Regions from separate parts of the Pseudomonas sp. G2-4 genome, predicted to be linked through region 3. Evidence: predicted binding sites of a transcription regulator. Region 3 holds the regulator's gene; each other region holds the start of a gene.

Region 1 (5,150 bases), 3.0 Mb from region 3:
GACCACCGTCGAAGGCGCCGATGGCAGCCTGACCCGTAATCTCAAGGGCGTGCCGAAGTACCTGCCCGAGGAACAGGGGTATGTGCGGGTGACCCAGGTCGAAGGCTTCTGGAAGTTCACGCCCAAGGGCGCGGATCAGGTCGAAGTGACCTATCAGGTCCATACTGATCCGGGTGGCAGTGTACCGTCCTGGCTGTCCAACAAGTTTGTGGTGGACGCGCCGTTCAACACCTTGAAAGCCCTGAAGGAACGTGCCGAGAAGTAAATTACCAGGGCTATAGGAAAAGACCGCCCGCGAGGCGGTCTTCTCATATGTGCCGTCCAACCCCTCAGCGGAACGATTGCTCAGCCATCAATGTCGAGATACAGGTAAGCCAGGCCCTGAATTGATCGAGGAGAGACCGATGCAAAAGTGGGAAATCACTTTCGTGGATGACCACGGCGAAGCCATCGCCGAGCAGTTCGACTATGACCAGGAGCCCACGATGGAGCAGGCTGCACAATTGATCCGCGAAAAGCTGCTTCCAGTGCCCGCCAAGCTTGACCTCAACGATCTGGAAGGTCGCACCGAAGACCCGACGGTCAAGAACCTCAAATCCCAGCACAGCATCGAAATCATCAGCATTACACCGATTTCATGAACTTCAGTGCCTGGCCCCGCTTGGCAGTGACCCTGACTTGCGGCTACTCTGCAATTGAGATCAGCGAAAGGATCGCGAAGGTCCGGTCTTGTCAGCTACATGCTTGTGTCCCGACGGTCATTTGATGCCGTAACGCAGTGCAACTTACGGGTTGTAGGCACGGGAAGACGGAAAGTCTATCCATCGGTTTGAGGAGGACGTTTCATGAGCACAGCCTATCAAGAAGACATCAGCACCAGTGTGCTTCGCCGCATGAAAGAAGGCGGTTTCGATTTCTCACAATTCCATCCCATCGAGTTCTACGCCATTTTCCCGGATGAGGAGCGGGCGCGCAGGGCGGCAGGTCAGTTTCGGGGTGAGTCATTGAACGCACAAATCAGCGCACGGGACGACGGGGCCTGGTCATTGGAACTGAGCCGGGTGATGTACGCCACCTACGACGACATTGGAGACTTCGAGCAAGACTTCGAGGCAGTTGTCGAGCCCTTGGGCGGCATCATCGAGGGTTGGGGTGTCAAGCAGGAGATTCGGCGCCTGCACGCCTGATACGTCATCTACTGCAACCAGAGTAACGGCTGACCTTTGTGTCGGCCGTTTTCATGTGTGCCCGCCACCGATCGCGAGCAAGCTCGCTCCCACAGGGGATTTGTGTTCACCACAATCCCTTGTGGGAGCGAGCTTGCTCGCGATGACTGTCATACAGCTCCTCCCTTGCCAACTGACCCTCCGCTCTCACTCCCCCAGGTTTTGTACCCAACTGTATCCGCAGCAGGCTACGTCCTTTTTCCGTGTCTATGCTCAGGGTAGCCAAGCCCATGCGTTGCAATGAGGCGGTGCGGCGGTGTGGGGGGTATTGGCTGCACTACAAGGGTGCACGGCCTCTCGCTGGATAATCCAACCCGTTGATCATAAAGCGTTTATGCCGATGGCACGGGCCTTGCGAAGCCGGATGTCAGAGTGACAAGGAGTACGGGCATGATCCGCACCGGTTTTGATGAGATGTACGACGCCGACGGCCAGGTCCGCCCGCATTACCGGGCGTTCGCTCGTTGGCTGGCCGAGACGCCTGACGAGCTTCTGGCCCAACGACGGCGCGAAGCCGATCTGTTGTTTCACCGCGCCGGGATTACATTCACGCTCTACGGTGACGAGCAGGGGACAGAGCGCCTGATCCCTTTTGACACCATCCCACGTAGCATCCCCGCCAGTGAATGGCGAGTCGTCGAACGCGGCTGCATCCAGCGGGTCAAGGCGCTGAACATGTTCCTGGCCGACCTCTACCACGAACAACGCATCATTCGGGCCGGGATTGTTCCGGCCGAGCAGGTGCTGGCCAACGAACAATATCAACTGGCGATGCAAGGGCTTGACCTGCACCGCGACATCTATGCCCACATTTGCGGGGTCGACCTGGTACGCGATGGCGACGGCACCTACTACGTGCTCGAAGACAATCTTCGTACGCCCAGCGGCGTCAGCTACATGCTGGAAGACCGCAAGATGATGATGCGCCTGTTTCCCGAACTGTTCGCTGTCCAACGCATTGCGCCGATTGATCATTATCCCAACCTGCTGCTCGACACCCTGAAAAGCGCCAGCCCGCTGGATGACCCCAGCGTCGTGGTGCTCACCCCGGGGCGTTTCAACAGTGCTTTCTTCGAGCATGCATTCCTGGCCCGGGAGATGGGTGTGGAGTTGGTGGAAGGCGCTGACCTGTTCGTACGCGACGACAAGGTATTCATGCGCACCACCGACGGGCCGAAGGCGGTGGATGTGATCTACCGTCGCCTCGACGATGCGTTCCTCGATCCACTGGCCTTCAACCCGGATTCGATGCTCGGTGTACCGGGGCTGTTGTCGTCTTACCGTTCGGGCAATGTGGTGCTGGCCAATGCCATCGGCACGGGGGTGGCGGACGACAAGTCGGTGTACCCGTTCGTTACCGACATGATCCGTTTCTACCTGGACGAAGAGCCGATCCTGAAGAACGTTCCTACCTGGCAGTGTCGTAATCCCGCCGAGCTTTCCCACGTGCTGGCGAATCTTCCGGATCTGGTCGTCAAGGAAACCCAGGGCTCCGGCGGTTACGGAATGCTGGTGGGACCGGCGGCGACGACGGCGCAGATCGATGCCTTCCGCGAGCGGATCAAGGCCAAGCCACATGCCTATATCGCCCAACCGACGCTGTCGCTTTCGACCTGTCCGACCTTTGTCGAAAATGGCATCGCACCCCGTCACATCGACTTGCGGCCGTTTGTGCTGTCCGGCCGGGAAACCCGTGTGGTGCCTGGCGGCCTGACCCGTGTGGCACTGCGCGAAGGGTCGCTGGTGGTGAACTCATCCCAGGGCGGTGGCACGAAAGACACCTGGGTGGTCGAGGATTGAAGGAGCTGCCATGTTAAGTAGAACCGCCTCGGACCTGTATTGGATGTCGCGCTACCTGGAGCGCGCAGAAAACCTCGCGCGGATGCTCGACGTCAGCTACTCGCTGTCCCTGATGCCCCAGGACGGGCGCGGCGACGGCCTGCACGAACTGGCCATGCCGTTGCTGATCACTGGGACGCTGGACGATTACCGGGAGCGACACGGCGATTTGCATGCCGAGCGATTGCTGCATTTCTTTGCCCTGGACGCCGCCAACCCGGCCAGCATCTACAGCTGCCTCGGTTCCGCACGGGCCAGTGCCCATGCAGTACGTGGGCGAATCACCGCCGACATGTGGGAAAACATCAACGCCACCTGGCTAGAGATTCGCGATATTGCCGAGCAAGGCTTGAGCCGCTACGGCATGAGCCGTTTCTGCGAGTGGGTCAAGGAACGATCCCACCTGTTTCGAGGCGCAACCTACGGCACCATCATGCGTAACGACGCGTTCAGGTTCATTCGCCTGGGGACCTTTATCGAAAGGGCCGACAACACCCTGCGCCTGCTCGACGCCCGCTACGAAATGGCCGGCGACCAGGCCGACACAGTCAGCGACGGCACGGCCCACGCGTATTACCAGTGGAGCGCCTTGTTGCGTGCCTTGTCTTCCTTCGAGGCCTACACCGAGATCTATCGCGACGCCCCGGGTGCCCGCCATGTGGCTGAACTGTTGCTGTTACGCGCCGACGTGCCGCGTTCACTGCGTGCTTGCACCGAAGAGATTGACCAGATTCTCGCGAGCCTGCCGGGCTCCAATGGCCGGCAGGCACAACGCCTGGGCGCGGAAATGGACGCGCGCCTGCGCTACACCGGTATCAACGAAATCCTCGACGGGGGCCTGCATGCCTGGCTCACCGAGTTCATCCCACTGGTCCGCGAACTGGGCAATGCCATTCACAGTTCCTACCTGGAGGTCATATGAGACTCTCAATCAGCCACGAAACGGCCTACCACTACGAAGATCAGGTTCGCGCAAGCATCCAGTACCTGCGACTGACACCCCACGACAGCGAACGCCAGCATGTGCTGAGCTGGCAGCTCGATCTACCCCGGCCAGTGCGAGCGCAGCTGGATCCGTTCGGTAACATCCTTCACGTACTCACCCTGGACGAGCCCCACGAAACGATCATCATCGGCGCCCGCGGGCAGGTGGACATCGATCCGTTGCACGAGGCCGAGCATGAGAGCCAATCGGCATTGCCATTCCTGCGGTTCACGCGGTTGACCGAAGCGGACGAGGCTCTTCGCGCCTTTGCCCAGCAGCAATGCAAGCAGCGCCGCGATCGCACGGCCCTGATCGATTTGATGCATGGGCTGAACCAACACATGACCTACACCCCTGGTGTCACTGAAGTCGAGACCAGCGCGGCCCAGGCTTTTGCCGGGCGTAGTGGGGTGTGCCAGGATCACGCCCATGCATTCCTGGCTTGCGTCCGCAGCCTGGGCGTACCGGCGCGCTACGTATCGGGCTATCTGTTCAGTGACAACAGCGAACACCTGGCCAGCCACGCCTGGGCCGAGGCCTGGCTCGATGGCGCCTGGTACAGCTTCGACGTGACCAACCAACTGGCCCGCCCGGAGCGACACCTGAAACTGGCCGTGGGCCTGGATTACCTGGACGCCTGCCCGGTACGCGGCATGCGCCGTGGCGGCGGTTGTGAGCAGATGCATGCCAAGGTGGTCGTGACACCGGCGCCGGTGATTACCGTGCAAATCCAGTAACTGCCTGGCGAGCGAGATTTTGTGGCGAGGGAGCTTGCTCCCGCTGGGCTGCGCAGCAGCCCTTTAACGAGCTTGCGAGCGCTTCGCACTCGAGCGGGAGCAAGCTCCCTCGCCACAAAAGCGATCTCAGTGGGCCAACGGCTATTTGCGCCCCGCCATATGCTTCAAATACCCCACCAACAAATCCAGCTCCGAGTCCGGCAGCACCGCCTCCGAGAAACCCGGCATCTTGCCCTGGGGCCAGTGACGCAGGCCCTGCGGGTCGCGGATATAACGCTTGAGGAAGTCCCCCGAGAAGTACTCGGTAGGATTGAAGGGGATGTTCAGGTCCGGGCCGAACTGTGCATCACCTGCGCCATTGAG
Region 2 (5,150 bases), 660 kb from region 3:
TAGGCCGGCGCCTGGGCGACGGCGGCGGCAATGACTTCACGCTCGCGCTGACGGTCTTCTACCGGTTTATGGCTGTCCCATTTGCTCAGCGCCACTTGATCGGCGATGGCCAGGCGTTCGCCAATGGCACTCAGCAACGGGGTAAGGGCGTCGGGGGCAGGGGTTGCTTCGGCGGCGGTGGCCAACAGCGCGGCAGAGAGGGCAAGGCCAAGTTTGAAGCGCAAAGTCATGGGCAGTCTCGTCTTCTAGGGAGGAGCAACGAGCCATCATGCACGCAACCCGCACCCATAAAAAAGGCCTCCCGAAGGAGGCCTCTCTTTATTCACGCCGCGTGTTGCGGCGCTACCGGATCAGCAGCTGTAGTACAGCTCGTATTCCAGTGGGTGTACGAAGGTGCGAACCTTGATTTCTTCTTCGCTTTTCAGTGCGATGTAAGCGTCGATGAAGTCATCGCTGAATACGCCGCCCTTGGTCAGGAACGCACGGCCCTTGTCCAGCTCTTCCAGGGCTTCTTTCAGGCTGCCGCAAACCTGTGGGATTTCCTTGGCCTCTTCAGGCGGCAGGTCATACAGGTTTTTGTCAGCGGCATCGCCAGGGTGGATCTTGTTCTGGATACCGTCCAGGCCGGCCATCATCAGTGCAGCGAAGGCCAGGTACGGGTTGGCAGCCGGATCCGGGAAGCGCGCTTCGATACGGCGGGCTTTCGGGCTGTTCACGTAAGGAATACGGATCGAAGCGGAACGGTTGCGAGCCGAGTAGGCCAGCATGACCGGTGCTTCGAAGCCTGGTACCAGACGCTTGTAGGAGTTGGTCGACGGGTTGGTGAAGCCGTTCAGGGCCTTACCGTGCTTGATGATACCGCCGATGAAGTACAGGGCGGTGTCCGACAGGCCGGCATAGCCTTCGCCAGCGAAGGTGTTCTTGCCGTCTTTGGAGATCGACATGTGAACGTGCATGCCCGAACCGTTATCGCCGTACAGAGGCTTAGGCATGAAGGTCGCGGTACGACCGTATGCATCGGCAACGTTGTGTACGCAGTACTTCAGGGTCTGGACTTCGTCAGCCTTCTTGACCAGCGTGTTGAATTTCACGCCGATTTCGTTCTGGCCGGCAGTTGCCACTTCGTGGTGGTGAACTTCGACGGTCTGGCCCATTTCTTCCAGTGCGTTGCACATGGAGGTACGGATTTCGTGGTCGAAATCGAACGGAGGAACCGGGAAGTACCCGCCTTTGACGCCTGGACGGTGGCCCTTGTTGCCGCCTTCCACGTCCTGGTCGGACATCCAGGAGCCTTGCTCGGAGAAGATCTTGAACATCGAACCGGAGATGTCGGACTTGAATTTGACCGAGTCGAAGATGAAGAACTCAGGCTCAGGACCGAAGAAAGCGGTATCGCCGATACCGGTGGACTTCAGGTATTCCTCGGCGCGGTGGGCGATGGCGCGTGGGTCGCGGTCATAGCCTTGCATGGTGGACGGTTCGATGATGTCGCAGACCAGGATCAGGGTCGGCTCTTCGGTGAACGGGTCCAGGACGGCGGTTTCGTCGTCCGGCATCAGGATCATGTCGGAGGCTTCGATGCCTTTCCAGCCAGAGATGGAGGAGCCGTCGAACATTTTCCCGATTTCAAAGAATTCGTCGTCCAGCGCATCACGGGCCGGCATGGTCACGTGATGTTGAGTACCTTTGGTGTCAGTGAAGCGCAGATCAATCCACTTGACGTCATGATCTTTGATGAGTTGAACCGACTTCGACATATGTCCTCCGGGTGGCTTCGGGCGGGTAGTGGAGTGCCCTTAGATATGGGTGATGCCGGCGCGAATACTCTGCCAAGGCAACCTGCCTCACAAGGGAGCAATTTGCATGCCAGTGCCCCAGCATAGGTTTTTTGCACCAAATCCACGCTTTTGAAGGGCTTAATCAAAGATTGTCAGACAATAACGCACTGCAATGTGGCGCCACTCATCGACAATGATCCGTTTTGGTGCACGCAAAACCATCTGCACATTAACTGGTTAAACCTTGAGCAATTTCCGCTATAATCCGCGCCCCCCTTTTTCGGCTGGCCGTTCGCGCGCTGTTTTCATGAAACTAATCGTAAAAGTCTTCCCCGAGATCACCATCAAGAGCCGCCCGGTACGGATGCGTTTCATCCGCCAGTTGGCCAAAAACATCCGTACCGTGCTCCGTGATCTGGACCCGGTCGTGGTGGTGAACGGCGTGTGGGACAACCTCGAACTGGAAACCCGCGTCAGCGAGCCGAAGATCCTGAAGGAAATCACCGAGCGCCTGAGCTGCATGCCGGGCATCGCGCACTTTCTCCAGGTCGATGAATACCCGCTGGGGGATTTCGACGACATCCTGGCCAAGTGCAAGCTTCATTATGGCGACGCCCTGGCCGGCAAGATTTTTTCGGTGCGCTGCAAGCGTGCCGGCAAGCACCTGTTCAGTTCGATGGACGTGGAGAAGTACGTCGGTAGCCAGTTGCGCCAGCAGTGCGGTGCCGCCGGTATTTCGTTGAAAGACCCGCAGATCGAAGTGCGCATCGAAATTCGCGACCAGCGGCTGTTCGTGATCCACAGCCAGCACAACAGCATCGGCGGTTATCCGCTGGGTTCGCTGGAGCAGACCCTGGTGCTGATGTCCGGCGGCTTCGACTCCACGGTGGCTGCCTACCAGATCATGCGTCGCGGATTGATGAGCCATTTCTGCTTCTTCAACCTCGGTGGGCGCGCCCATGAACTGGGCGTGATGGAAGTGGCGCACTTCATCTGGAAGAAGTACGGCAGCTCCCAACGCGTGTTATTTGTGAGTGTGCCGTTCGAAGAAGTCCTGGGCGAGATTCTCGGCAAAGTCGATAACAGTCATATGGGCGTCATTTTGAAGCGTATGATGTTGCGCGCCGCTTCACGAATTGCCGACCGCCTGCAAATCGACGCGCTGGTGACCGGCGAGGCGATCTCCCAGGTGTCGAGCCAGACGTTGCCGAACCTGTCGGTGATCGACTGCGTGACCGAGAAGCTGGTCTTGCGTCCACTGATCGCCAGCCACAAGCAGGACATCATCGACCAGGCCAACGAGATCGGCACCGCCGATTTCGCCAAGCACATGCCCGAGTACTGCGGGGTCATCTCGGTGAACCCCAAGACCCATGCCAAGCGCGGGCGCGTGGAGCATGAAGAGAAAGAATTCGACATGGCGGTGCTCGAGCGTGCGCTCGAGAACGCCAGGCTGGTGCCGATCGATCGGGTAATCGATGAATTGGGCCAGGACATCCAAATTGAAGAAGTCGGCGAAGCGCTGGCCGGTCAGATCATCATCGACATCCGTCATCCGGACGACGCTGAAGACGACCCGCTGAGCATCACCGGCATCGAGGTAAAAACGATGCCGTTCTATGCAGTGAACGCGCGTTTCAAGGAACTGGACCCTACTCGCCAGTACCTGCTGTATTGCGACAAAGGCGTGATGAGTCGCCTGCATGCCCACCATTTGCTCAGTGAGGGGCATGCCAATGTGCGCGTTTATCGACCGAGCTAAGTGCCCGGGGCTGTTTGCCTGTGGCCTGCGTCACCGGCCCCCCGACGCCGCCGACAAGCTGTAACGGCTTTGTCGGACTCAACGTAAATCGCTGCCACGACCTGTCAGCACACCGAATCCTCTGATCGAGATACACAAGTGATCGAAAATCTACGCAACATCGCCATCATTGCTCACGTTGACCATGGTAAGACCACCCTGGTAGACAAACTCTTGCGTCAATCCGGCACCCTGGAGCGCAACGAGCTCAACGACGAGCGCGTGATGGACTCCAACGACCAGGAGAAAGAGCGCGGTATTACCATCCTGGCGAAAAACACCGCCATCAACTGGAACGGCTACCACATCAACATCGTGGACACCCCGGGCCACGCCGACTTCGGTGGTGAAGTAGAGCGCGTGATGTCGATGGTCGACTCCGTGCTGCTGCTGGTCGATGCCCAGGACGGCCCTATGCCGCAGACCCGCTTCGTGACCAAGAAGGCTTTCGAAGCCGGCCTGCGTCCGATCGTGGTCATCAACAAGGTTGACCGTCCAGGCGCGCGTCCGGACTGGGTTCTGGACCAGATCTTCGACCTGTTCGACAACCTCGGTGCCACCGAAGAACAGCTGGACTTCAAAGTCGTCTACGCCTCGGCCCTGAACGGTATTGCCGGTCTGGAACACACCGACATGGCTGAAGACATGACCCCGCTGTACCAGTCGATCGTCGACAACGTACCGGCGCCTAAAGTTGACCGCGATGGTCCGTTCCAGATGCAAATCTCGGCACTGGACTACAACAGCTTCCTGGGTGTTATCGGCGTCGGCCGCATCGCTCGTGGCCGCATCAAGCCGAACACTCCGGTTGTCGCTATCGACGCCGACGGCAAGAAGCGTAACGGTCGTATCCTGAAGCTGATGGGTCACCACGGCCTGCACCGTATCGACGTTGAAGAAGCAGCGGCCGGCGACATCGTCTGCATCAGCGGCTTCGATCAACTGTTCATCTCCGACACCCTGTGCGACCCACTGAACGTCGAAGCGATGAAGCCGTTGACCGTCGACGAGCCAACCGTTTCCATGACTTTCCAGGTAAACGACTCGCCTTTCTGCGGTAAAGAAGGCAAGTTCGTGACGTCCCGTAACATCAAGGAACGTCTGGACAAAGAACTGCTCTACAACGTTGCTCTGCGCGTTGAAGAAGGCGACACCGCCGACAAGTTCAAAGTCTCCGGCCGTGGTGAGCTGCACCTCTCGGTACTGATCGAAACCATGCGTCGCGAAGGCTTCGAAATGGGTGTTGGTCGTCCGGAAGTGATCATCCGCATGGTTGACGGCGTGAAGCACGAACCGTACGAAAACGTGACTATCGACCTGCCGGAAGAATCGCAAGGTTCGATCATGGAACAGATCGGTATCCGTAAAGGTGACCTGACCAACATGGTTCCGGATGGCAAGGGCCGTGTGCGCCTTGAGTACAACATCCCGGCTCGTGGCTTGATCGGTTTCCGTAACGAGTTCCTGACCCTGACTTCCGGTGCAGGCATCCTGACCTCGATCTTCGACCGTTACGACGTGATGAAGTCGGGCGACATGTCCGGCCGTCAGAACGGCGTGCTGGTTTCGGT
Region 3 (5,150 bases):
AGATGCTGATGGCCGCCGGCGTACAGACCGCTATCATCAGCGGTCGCAAGACCCCGGTGGTCGAGCGGCGCGCGAAGAACCTTGGTATCCCGCACCTCTATCAGGGGCGCGAAGACAAACTGGTGGTGCTGGACGAACTTTTGGGCCAACTCAACCTAAGCTATGAACAGGTGGCCTACCTTGGTGACGACCTGCCAGACCTGCCGGTGATTCGCCGGGTCGGCCTGGGCATGGCCGTCGCCAACGCAGCTGCGTTCGTGCGCGAGCACGCCCATGGCATTACTACCGCGCGAGGCGGCGAAGGGGCGGCCCGTGAATTCTGTGAACTGATCCTGCGCGCCCAGGGCCGCCTCGAAGCGGCCAACGCCGCGTACCTGTGAGCCATTTATGCTGAGCAAGAAGATTCGCACCATTGTGGTGTTCGGCTCTATCGCGGCGATCTTCGCGGCGGTGGGGTATTGGAACATCAGCCCGGAACGGTTTCTCGACCAACCCGCGGCCACGGTCGAAGAAAATATCGACTGGTACGCGACCAACACGCATACCCTGCAATACCTGCCCGATGGCAAAGTGCAGTATGAGATGACGTCCGACAAGGTCGACCATGTAAAGGCCACCGATATTACGCTGGTGACCAAGCCGGACCTGAACATGTTCCGTGGCACAGAGTTTCCGTGGCACGTGCAAAGCCTGCGCGCCGAAGTCAACTCCGGCGGCACCGAAGTGGAACTGATCGATTCGGTACGCGTGGCTCGGACCGATGAGAAAAACCGCACGACCATCATCACCAGCAGTCGCATGACCGTGTTCCCACAGCGAGAATATGCGCAGACCGAGCAACCCGTTAGAATCGACGGCGCCGGGGGTGTATCGACCGGTACCGGAATGAAAGCGTATTTGAAGGAAAGCAGGATACACCTGCTATCGAACGTAAGAGGACAGTATGAAGCTCGCTAAAACCCTCCCTATTTTGCTCAGTCTGGGCGCAGCACTGGGAAGCGCGAGCGCCTGGGCTCTTCCCAACGATCGCGACCAACCTATCCGCATCCAGGCCGACGACGCCCAACTGGACGACAAGAACGGCGTAGCCACCTACAAGGGCGATGTAATCATCACCCAGGGCACGATGAAGGTCACCGGCAACACTGTGACCATCACCCGTACCCCGGCCGGCGATATCGACGTGGTGACTTCGGTGGGCAACCTGGCCTACTTCGAACAACTCCAGACTGCGGGCGACACCAAGCCTGTGCAAGGCTACGGGGTGACCATCCAGTATCACGCGTCCCAGGACCGTGTCGTACTGATCGACCGCGCCAAGGTCGTCGACAAGGACAACAACGTTACCCAAGGCGAGAAAATCGTCTACGACACCAACAAAAAGCTGGCCAGCGCCGGTCGTGCCACGGGCAGCAAGGTCACTGAGTCCCGCCCTCGCATCGACATGGTGATCCAGCCGAAAAAGAAAACCGACGAGCAGAAGGCCCAGTAATGGCAACTCTGAAAGCTCAGCATCTGGCCAAGAGCTACAAGAGCCGTCAAGTCGTGCGTGATGTCAGCCTGTCTATCGACAGCGGCCAGATCGTCGGCCTGCTCGGCCCCAACGGCGCCGGCAAGACCACCTGTTTCTACATGATCGTCGGCCTGGTCCAGGCCGATCAGGGCCGCGTGCTGATCGACGACCTGGACGTCAGCCACCAGCCCATGCATGGCCGGGCAAAGGCCGGCATCGGCTATCTGCCACAGGAAGCATCGATCTTCCGCAAGCTGTCGGTGGCCGACAACATCATGGCCATCCTCGAAACCCGCAAGGAGCTCGACAAGGCCGGCCGCCGCCAGGAACTGGAAAGCCTCTTGCAGGAATTCCATATCAGCCATATTCGCGACAACCTGGGCATGAGCCTGTCCGGCGGCGAACGTCGTCGCGTGGAAATTGCCCGCGCCCTGGCCACCTCGCCGAAATTTATCCTGCTCGACGAACCGTTCGCCGGCGTGGACCCGATTTCGGTGGGTGACATCAAACAGATCATCCACCACCTCAAGGCCAAGGGGATCGGCGTACTGATCACCGACCACAACGTGCGTGAGACATTGGATATCTGCGAAACCGCCTACATCGTCAATGATGGCCAGTTGATTGCTGAGGGTGACTCCGCCACCATCCTGGCCAACGAGCTGGTCAAGGAAGTGTATCTGGGCCATGAGTTCCGCCTGTAAGCGCAAAGTGTCTGGTCAATCGCTCGGGTGCCGCTAATTTTATTATGGCGGTGCCCTAGGCAAACACTTCAGTTTCAGGCATATAATTTGCTTAAGTTTGGCGCTTCGGCGCCCTGTAGTGGATGGCGCATGTGCGCCGGCGAATAAGGTGTTAAGCCCCTGCCATGAAACCATCGCTAGTCTTGAGAATGGGCCAGCAGCTGACGATGACACCTCAGCTGCAACAGGCCATCCGCCTGCTCCAATTGTCGACCCTGGACCTGCAACAGGAAATCCAGGAGGCCCTGGAGTCCAATCCGATGCTCGAACGCCAGGAAGAAGGCGACGACTTCGACAACACCGATCCGCTGGCCGACAACGTCGAGCAGAAAACCAATACCGAAATCCCGGAACCCTCCTACCAGGAAGCCGCCCCGACGGTGGATAACCTTGAGGATGGTGAATGGAACGAACGCATCCCCAACGACCTGCCCGTGGACACCGCCTGGGAAGACGTCTACCAGACCAGCGCCAGCAACCTTCCGAGCAGCGATGACGACGAGTGGGACTTCACCACCCGCACCTCCGTCGGCGAGAGCCTGCAAAGCCACCTGCTGTGGCAGCTGAACCTGGCGCCGATGTCCGATACCGATCGCCTGATCGCAGTGACCTTGATCGATTGCATCAACAATCAGGGCTACCTGGACGAGACCCTCGAGGAAATCCTCGAAGCCTTCGACCCCGAGCTGGACATCGAGCTGGACGAGATCGAAGCCGTCCTGCACCGCATCCAGCAATTCGAACCGGCCGGCATCGGCGCCCGCAACCTGGGCGAATGCCTGCTGCTGCAACTGCGCCAGTTATCCGCCAAGACGCCCTGGCTGGCCGAAGCCAAGCGACTGGTCACCGACTACATCGATCTGCTGGGCGGGCGCGACTACAGCCAACTGATGCGCCGCATGAAACTCAAGGAAGATGAGCTGCGCCAGGTGATCGAACTGGTCCAAAGTCTCAACCCGCGCCCTGGCTCGCAGATCGAGTCCACCGAACCCGAATACGTGGTCCCTGACGTGATCGTGCGCAAACACAACGATCGCTGGCTGGTGGAACTCAACCAGGAGTCAGTGCCCAAGCTGCGGGTCAACGCCCAGTACGCCGGGTTCGTCAGGCGCGCCGACACCAGCGCCGACAACACTTTCATGCGCAACCAGTTGCAGGAAGCGCGCTGGTTCATCAAGAGCCTGCAAAGCCGCAACGAAACCCTGATGAAAGTCGCCACCCAGATCGTCGAGCATCAGCGTGGCTTCCTGGAGTACGGCGACGAAGCGATGAAACCGCTGGTCCTGCATGACATCGCCGAGGCGGTGGGCATGCACGAGTCGACGATTTCCCGGGTAACCACCCAGAAGTTCATGCATACCCCAAGGGGTATCTATGAATTGAAATACTTTTTCTCCAGCCACGTCAGCACCTCCGAAGGCGGCGAATGCTCGTCCACGGCCATCCGCGCGATCATCAAAAAACTGGTGGCGGCGGAAAATCAGAAAAAGCCGTTGAGTGACAGCAAGATCGCTGGTTTACTGGAGGCACAAGGCATTCAGGTGGCCCGCCGTACCGTCGCAAAATATCGCGAATCCCTTGGGATCGCACCTTCGAGCGAACGCAAGCGGTTGATGTAACAGGCCACGCCACAGCGTTCCAGTGGCAGGCATTTCTGCCTGCCGCTTTATGCACTGGCAACGAAGGAGAAGCTGTATGCAAGTCAACATCAGTGGACACCAACTGGAAGTGACCGAACCCCTGCGCACCTATATCGGCGAAAAACTCGACCGATTGGAGAGGCATTTCGACAAGATCACCAATGTGCAAGTCACGATGACCGTCGAGAAGCTGCTGCAGAAAATCGAAGCCACGCTGCATATCCCCGGCGGAGAAGTGGTCGCCAACGCGGAGCATTCAGACATGTATGCCGCGATTGACCTGCTGACCGACAAGCTGGATCGCCAACTTAAAAAGCATAAGGAAAAGACCCAGAGCCTCCTCCAGGGCGCAACCGGTCGTTAACCCCCCCAATCCATGATCCGACTAGAATCCATCCTGACCCCCGGCCGTTCCCAAGTGAACGCGCCGGGCGGCAGTAAAAAGAAAGCCCTCGAACAAATCGCCAACCTGATCCACCGCGAAGTGCCGGATCTGGAAATGCAGGACGTCTTCGAGGCCCTGGTTGCCCGTGAAAAACTCGGTTCCACCGGTTTTGGCAACGGCATCGCCATTCCTCACTGCCGCCTCAAGGGGTGTTCCGCGCCAATCAGCGCGCTGTTGCACCTTGAAGCCGCCATAGATTTCGACGCCATCGACGGCGCACCGGTCGACCTGCTGTTCGTACTGCTGGTTCCGGAAGCGGCCACCGATGCGCACCTTGAGCTGCTGCGCCAGATTGCCAGCATGCTGGACCGCAAGGAAGTGCGCGAAAAACTGCGCAGCGCACCGAGCAACGAAGCCTTGTATCAGGTTGTCGTGGACGAACAGAACGGTCATTAAACATGCGCATGATCATTGTCAGTGGCCGCTCCGGCTCCGGTAAAAGCACGGCGCTCAATGTGCTTGAGGACAGCGGCTACTATTGCATCGATAACCTTCCGGCCGGCCTGCTGCCGGAGCTGGCCGAACGCGCCCTGATCCACACTGAGCTGGCGCAACCGCTGGTGGCGGTGTCCATCGATGCACGCAACCTGCCGAGCCATCTGTCGCGCTTTCCAGAATTGCTCGAGGAAGTACGCAGCCGCCATATCCAATGCGATGTGCTGTACCTCGATGCCGATGAAGAGACACTGCTCAAGCGCTTTTCCGAAACCCGTCGACGCCATCCGCTGAGCAACGCCAGCCGCTCCCTGGCAGAGGCCATCCAGGACGAAAGCCAACTGCTGAGCCCGATTGCCGACTTGGCGGACCTG
Region 4 (5,150 bases), 980 kb from region 3:
GAGCCGTCCTGAAGGCTCATGTTCAACAGCGCCTGGGCCGTGCGCCAGCCGCGCAGCACCGGTTTGGCCGCGCTACCCAGGGCCTGTTGGCACAGCCGCCGAAAATGCGAAACCGACACGCCGTAGCGCTGGGCCAGCGTGTTGAGTTTTTCGCTGTGGGTGCCTTGTTCCAGCAGAAACCGCACGAGCCCGTAACTCTCCTGGTGACGCAGCAGGTTGGCGACAGCGTGATAGATCCCGGCACCGCTCATCGCCTGGCCGATGTACCAGCGCTCAAGCCGTTCCTGGGATCGAACGACTTGCTCCGCCACCGGCAACAGCGCCCACGGTGCAACGTCGACCTGTTGCTCGGCGAAGGCATCGCTCATATCGAGAAACGCTTGCAACTTCACCAGCGACGCTTCACACACCGGCAATACGTGTCGCTCGCCACCGCTGAAGCGCAGTGAATCGCTCAGTACCACCAGCCCTTCCCAACCGGCCGGCAGGCAATAGCTGAGACCCGACCGTGCGGCCTCCAGATGCACTGGACTTTGACCAACACGCAGGTGCAGCACGCGCTCGCGCAGCTCAGGAAATGCCGTGGAGCGAAATGATTGGTCCTGCACACCGTTCCCCTTTGCTACGTGGCGTTGGAAGGTCGACAGGATGAAAGACACCGCGATGGGAATCTTGATGGGAAGCTGATGGAGCACGCTGGCATATGCCTTGCACCCTTTTCGTTCATCGGTGCCCATGCCAATGGCGGATGAGTGCCACACTGATTTAAAGGACAACGGCGTCGTCATCCGGCCCTGCCCTGGCAGCGCTGGGTACGGCGCTTTTTTTACGTGGAAGGTGATGCGCGATGAATGAAGTTCCAGCCAACCCCCTGGCTTGGGTCAATGGCAGCGATGCCCCGGAAAAGAGCGCGATCAACCTGGGCTTCATGGCCTTGAGTGACTGCGCCCCAGTCGTGGTGGCCGCCACCCAGGGCTTCGCCCAACCCTACGGCCTGACCCTGAACCTCAAGCGCCAGACGTCCTGGGCCAACCTGCGGGACAAGCTGGTCAGCGGTGAAATCGATGCCGCCCACAGCCTGTACGGCTTGATCTACGCCGTGCACTTGGGCATCGGCGGTGTCGCACCGACCGACATGGCCGTGCTGATGGGCCTGAACCAGAATGGCCAGAGCATCAACCTGTCCCATGGTTTGCAGGCCCAAGGCGTGACCAGTCCTGAGGCACTGGAACAGCATGTGCACCAAACTCGCCCGAAACTGACCTTCGCCCAGACCTTCCCCACCGGCACCCACGCCATGTGGCTCTATTACTGGCTCGCCGCCCAGGGCATCCATCCGTTGTCGGATGTCGACAGCGTGGTGGTGCCACCGCCACAAATGATCGCGCACCTGCAAGCCGGGCGTATCGACGGCTTTTGCGTCGGCGAGCCTTGGTGCGCCAGCGCAGTGAAGCAGAACCTGGGGTTCACCCTGGCGACCACCCAGACCATCTGGCCCGATCACCCGGAAAAAGTCCTGGGCTGCACCCGCGCATTCGTCGAGCAGTACCCCAATACCGCCCGGGCCCTGGTGATGGCGATCCTCGAAGCCAGCCGCTTCATCGAACAAAGCAGCGAAAACCGTCGCAGCACCGCGCAACTGTTGAGCGCACCTGAATACCTCGACGCACCACTGGACTGCATTGAGCCCCGGTTGCTGGGGATCTACGCCGATGGCTTGGGCAACAGTTGGCAGGATCCCCACGCCATGCGCTTCCACGGCAATGGCGAGGTAAACCTGCCGTATTTGTCCGACGGCATGTGGTTCATGACCCAGTTCCGCCGCTGGGGCCTGTTGCGCGAAGACCCGGATTACCTGGTCGTGGCTCGGGACGTCCAGCAGCTCAAACTGTACCGTGAAGCCTCTGGAGCACTGGACATCGCGTCACCACCCGAGGACATGCGCAGCAGCCAGTTGATCGACGGCACCACCTGGGACGGTTCGGACCCGGCCAAATATGCCCGTAGCTTCAAACTGCACGCATTGAGCGATGCGGCTCCCCTTTTCGCCAGCCGCTGACAGGAGCCTCGACCATGCTGCGTATCCTGCTGATCAACGACACCGCGAAAAAAGTCGGTCGCCTCAAAGCCGCCCTGATTGAAGCCGGATTCGAAGTCATCGATGAATCCGGATTGACCATCGACCTGCCGGCGCGCGTCGAAACGGTGCGTCCGGACGTGATCCTGATCGATACCGAGTCACCCGGACGCGATGTCATGGAGCAAGTGGTGCTGGTCAGTCGCGACCAGCCCCGACCGATCGTCATGTTTACCGACGAGCACGACCCGGATGTCATGCGCCAGGCGATCAAGTCGGGCGTCAGCGCCTACATCGTCGAAGGCATCCACGCCGCACGCCTGCAACCGATCCTCGACGTGGCCATGGCCCGCTTCGAAAGCGACCAGGCCCTGCGCGCCCAGCTCCTGGCCCGTGACCAGCAACTGGCCGAGCGCAAGCGCATCGAACTGGCCAAGGGCATGCTGATGAAGATGAAGGACTGCAATGAAGAACAGGCCTACACCCTGATGCGCCGCCAGGCCATGAGCCGCCAACAGAAGCTGATCCAGGTGGCGGAACAGATCATCGCAATGAATGAGTTGCTCGGCTGAAGGCCTTGTAGCGCCTGGCCTGGTTCCATCGCGAGCAGGCTCCCACAGGCTCTGCGGCCACTGCGGATCATTGTGGGAGCGAGCCTGCTCGCGATAGCCATCTAACGTCCAACATCAATATCGACTGACCCACCGTCATCGCGAGCAAGCTCGCTCCCACAGGTTCTGCGGCCCCTGAAGATCCATTGTGGGAGCGAGCCTGCTCGCGATAGCCCTCACACCGATCCCCGCTGTTGGCACAGATCTCGCTTAAGTAATCCCACAGGTAACCAACGGCGGTTGCCCCACCTACGACAAAGACGTCGCATACCCTCCTTGCCTCTCTGGCAATCCGGGTTGCGGCGTTTTTTTGTTTTGGCTCTTCGGGGCCGGTGGTGCGACCACAGGCGGCGCACTGCTCAAAGCACTGACTCATTTCTCGAGACTTTTACAGCTGAGGTGCGCGATGAATTCAAGCTTCTGGAAATCCGGCCACACCCCGACTCTGTTCGCGGCCTTCCTCTACTTCGACCTGAGTTTCATGGTCTGGTACCTGCTCGGTCCACTGGCGGTACAGATCTCCGCCGACCTGCACCTGACCACCCAGCAACGCGGCCTGATGGTGGCGACGCCGATCCTGGCCGGTGCCGTGCTGCGTTTGTTCATGGGCCTGCTGGCCGATCGGATTTCGCCAAAAACCGCCGGCATGGCGGGCCAGGTAATTGTGATCGGTGCGCTGTTCTGCGCCTGGAAACTCGGCATCCACAGCTACGAGCAAGCCCTGTTGCTGGGCCTGTTCCTGGGCGTGGCCGGCGCGTCGTTCGCCGTGGCCCTTCCGCTGGCGTCCCAGTGGTATCCGCCACAGCACCAAGGCAAGGCCATGGGCATTGCCGGTGCCGGTAACTCGGGCACCGTGCTCGCCGCGTTGATCGCACCGGTCATGGCGGTGGCGTTCGGCTGGACCAACGTGTTCGGCTTCGCCCTGATCCCGCTGGTGCTGACCCTGGTGCTCTTCGCCTGGCTGGCCAAGAACGCTCCCGAGCGGCCGAAAGCCAAATCCATGGCCGACTACCTCAAGGCCCTGGGCGACCGTGACAGCTGGTGGTTCATGTTCTTCTACAGCGTGACCTTCGGCGGCTTCATCGGCCTGGCCAGCGCCCTGCCCGGCTACTTCAACGACCAATATGGCCTGAGCCCGGTGACCGCCGGCTACTACACCGCCGCCTGCGTCTTCGGTGGCAGCCTGATGCGGCCATTGGGCGGCGCCCTGGCGGATCGTTTCGGCGGCATCCGCACGTTGCTGGGCATGTACACCGTCGCAGCGGTCTGCATCGCGGCGGTGGGTTTCAACCTGCCAAGCTCCTATGCGGCCCTGGCCCTGTTCGTTTGCACCATGCTTGGTTTGGGTGCGGGCAACGGCGCGGTGTTCCAACTGGTGCCCCAACGCTTCCGTCGCGAAATCGGCGTGATGACCGGGCTGATCGGCATGGCCGGCGGCATCGGTGGCTTTGCCCTCGCCGCGGGCATGGGTGCGATCAAGCAAAGCACCGGCAGCTATCAACTGGCGCTGTGGTTGTTCGCCAGCCTCGGCGTGCTGGCCTGGTTCGGCCTGTACGGCGTCAAGCGTCGCTGGAGGACCACCTGGGGCTCGGCCGCCGTCACTGCGGCGCGGGTATAACCAGCCCCCATGAGCCTGCAACTGAGTTTCGCCGAAGCCAGTGCCATCGGCCCGCGGGAGGAAAACCAGGACGCCCTGCGCCTGGTCACCCCGGCCCCGGCCCTGGCTGCCAGCAAGGGCTACCTGTTCGCCATCGCCGACGGCGTGAGCCAATGCGCCGATGGCGGGCTGGCCGCCCGTTCGACCTTGCAGGCCCTGGCCCTGGACTATTACTCCACGCCGCAAACCTGGGGCGTGGCCCAAGCACTGGACCGACTGTTGCTGGCGCAGAATCGCTGGCTGCAGGCCAACGGTGGCGGGCAACCGCTGCTCACCACCGTCAGTGCCCTGGTCCTGCGGGGCCGGCGCTTCACCCTGGCCCACGTCGGCGATTGCCGGGTCTACCGCTGGCACGCCGAGCACCTGCAACGGGTCAGCGAAGACCACGTCTGGGAACAACAGGGCATGCAGCATGTGCTCAAGCGTGCCCTGGGGCTGGATCAACACCTGATCCTGGATTTCCTTGACGGCGAACTGCGCACCGACGAAACCTTCGTGCTGCTCAGCGACGGCGTCTGGGCGGTCCTGGGCGATACGGCCATCGCTGGCATTCTGCGGGACCAACCGGACCTGGACCTCGCCGCCCAAACCCTGGTCAACGCCGCGCACCTGGCCGGCAGCCAGGATAACGCCAGCGCCTTGTTGGTGCGGGTCGACGCATTGGGCGAAGCAAGCATCGGCGATGCGTTGATCCAGTTGCAGCAATGGCCCCTTCCTCCGGCATTGAAATCCAGCCAAGTGTTCGAAGGCTGGCAGATCGAAAACCTGCTCGGCCAGAGCCAGCAATCGTTGCTCTACCGTGTAC

Evidence for each region. The regulator sigma-54, encoded in region 3, starts transcription at its own class of promoters, with help from an activator protein. The targets are predictions, from matches to a motif close to ANTGGCATNNANNTTGCTNT.
Region 1: the regulator sigma-54 is predicted to act here: its motif matches at 1,566-1,585, upstream of QNH97_RS20135 (circularly permuted type 2 ATP-grasp protein).
Region 2: the regulator sigma-54 is predicted to act here: its motif matches at 1,852-1,871, upstream of glnA (type I glutamate--ammonia ligase).
Region 4: the regulator sigma-54 is predicted to act here: its motif matches at 696-715, upstream of QNH97_RS08730 (CmpA/NrtA family ABC transporter substrate-binding protein).

The regions. Positions count from the first base shown of each region.
Region 1 is NZ_CP125957.1:4,639,638-4,644,787, reverse strand. Features, by position in the region: gene QNH97_RS20150 (START domain-containing protein) at 1-265, shown strand, start outside; gene QNH97_RS20145 (hypothetical protein) at 405-641, shown strand; gene QNH97_RS20140 (ribonuclease E inhibitor RraB) at 846-1,187, shown strand; gene QNH97_RS20135 (circularly permuted type 2 ATP-grasp protein) at 1,617-3,026, shown strand; gene QNH97_RS20130 (alpha-E domain-containing protein) at 3,037-3,987, shown strand; gene QNH97_RS20125 (transglutaminase family protein) at 3,984-4,787, shown strand; gene QNH97_RS20120 (c-type cytochrome) at 4,929-5,150, opposite strand, start outside.
Region 2 is NZ_CP125957.1:316,373-321,522, forward strand. Features, by position in the region: gene QNH97_RS01460 (chorismate mutase) at 1-230, opposite strand, end outside; gene glnA (type I glutamate--ammonia ligase) at 351-1,757, opposite strand; gene thiI (tRNA uracil 4-sulfurtransferase ThiI) at 2,086-3,540, shown strand; gene typA (translational GTPase TypA) at 3,679-5,150, shown strand, end outside.
Region 3 is NZ_CP125957.1:980,101-985,250, reverse strand. Features, by position in the region: gene QNH97_RS04215 (KdsC family phosphatase) at 1-380, shown strand, start outside; gene lptC (LPS export ABC transporter periplasmic protein LptC) at 388-957, shown strand; gene lptA (lipopolysaccharide transport periplasmic protein LptA) at 944-1,492, shown strand; gene lptB (LPS export ABC transporter ATP-binding protein) at 1,492-2,217, shown strand; gene QNH97_RS04195 (RNA polymerase factor sigma-54) at 2,382-3,875, shown strand; gene hpf (ribosome hibernation-promoting factor, HPF/YfiA family) at 3,952-4,260, shown strand; gene ptsN (PTS IIA-like nitrogen regulatory protein PtsN) at 4,273-4,737, shown strand; gene rapZ (RNase adapter RapZ) at 4,740-5,150, shown strand, end outside.
Region 4 is NZ_CP125957.1:1,957,602-1,962,751, reverse strand. Features, by position in the region: gene QNH97_RS08735 (helix-turn-helix domain-containing protein) at 1-608, opposite strand, end outside; gene QNH97_RS08730 (CmpA/NrtA family ABC transporter substrate-binding protein) at 848-2,059, shown strand; gene QNH97_RS08725 (ANTAR domain-containing response regulator) at 2,074-2,649, shown strand; gene QNH97_RS08720 (nitrate/nitrite transporter) at 3,095-4,306, shown strand; gene QNH97_RS08715 (bifunctional protein-serine/threonine kinase/phosphatase) at 4,316-5,150, shown strand, end outside.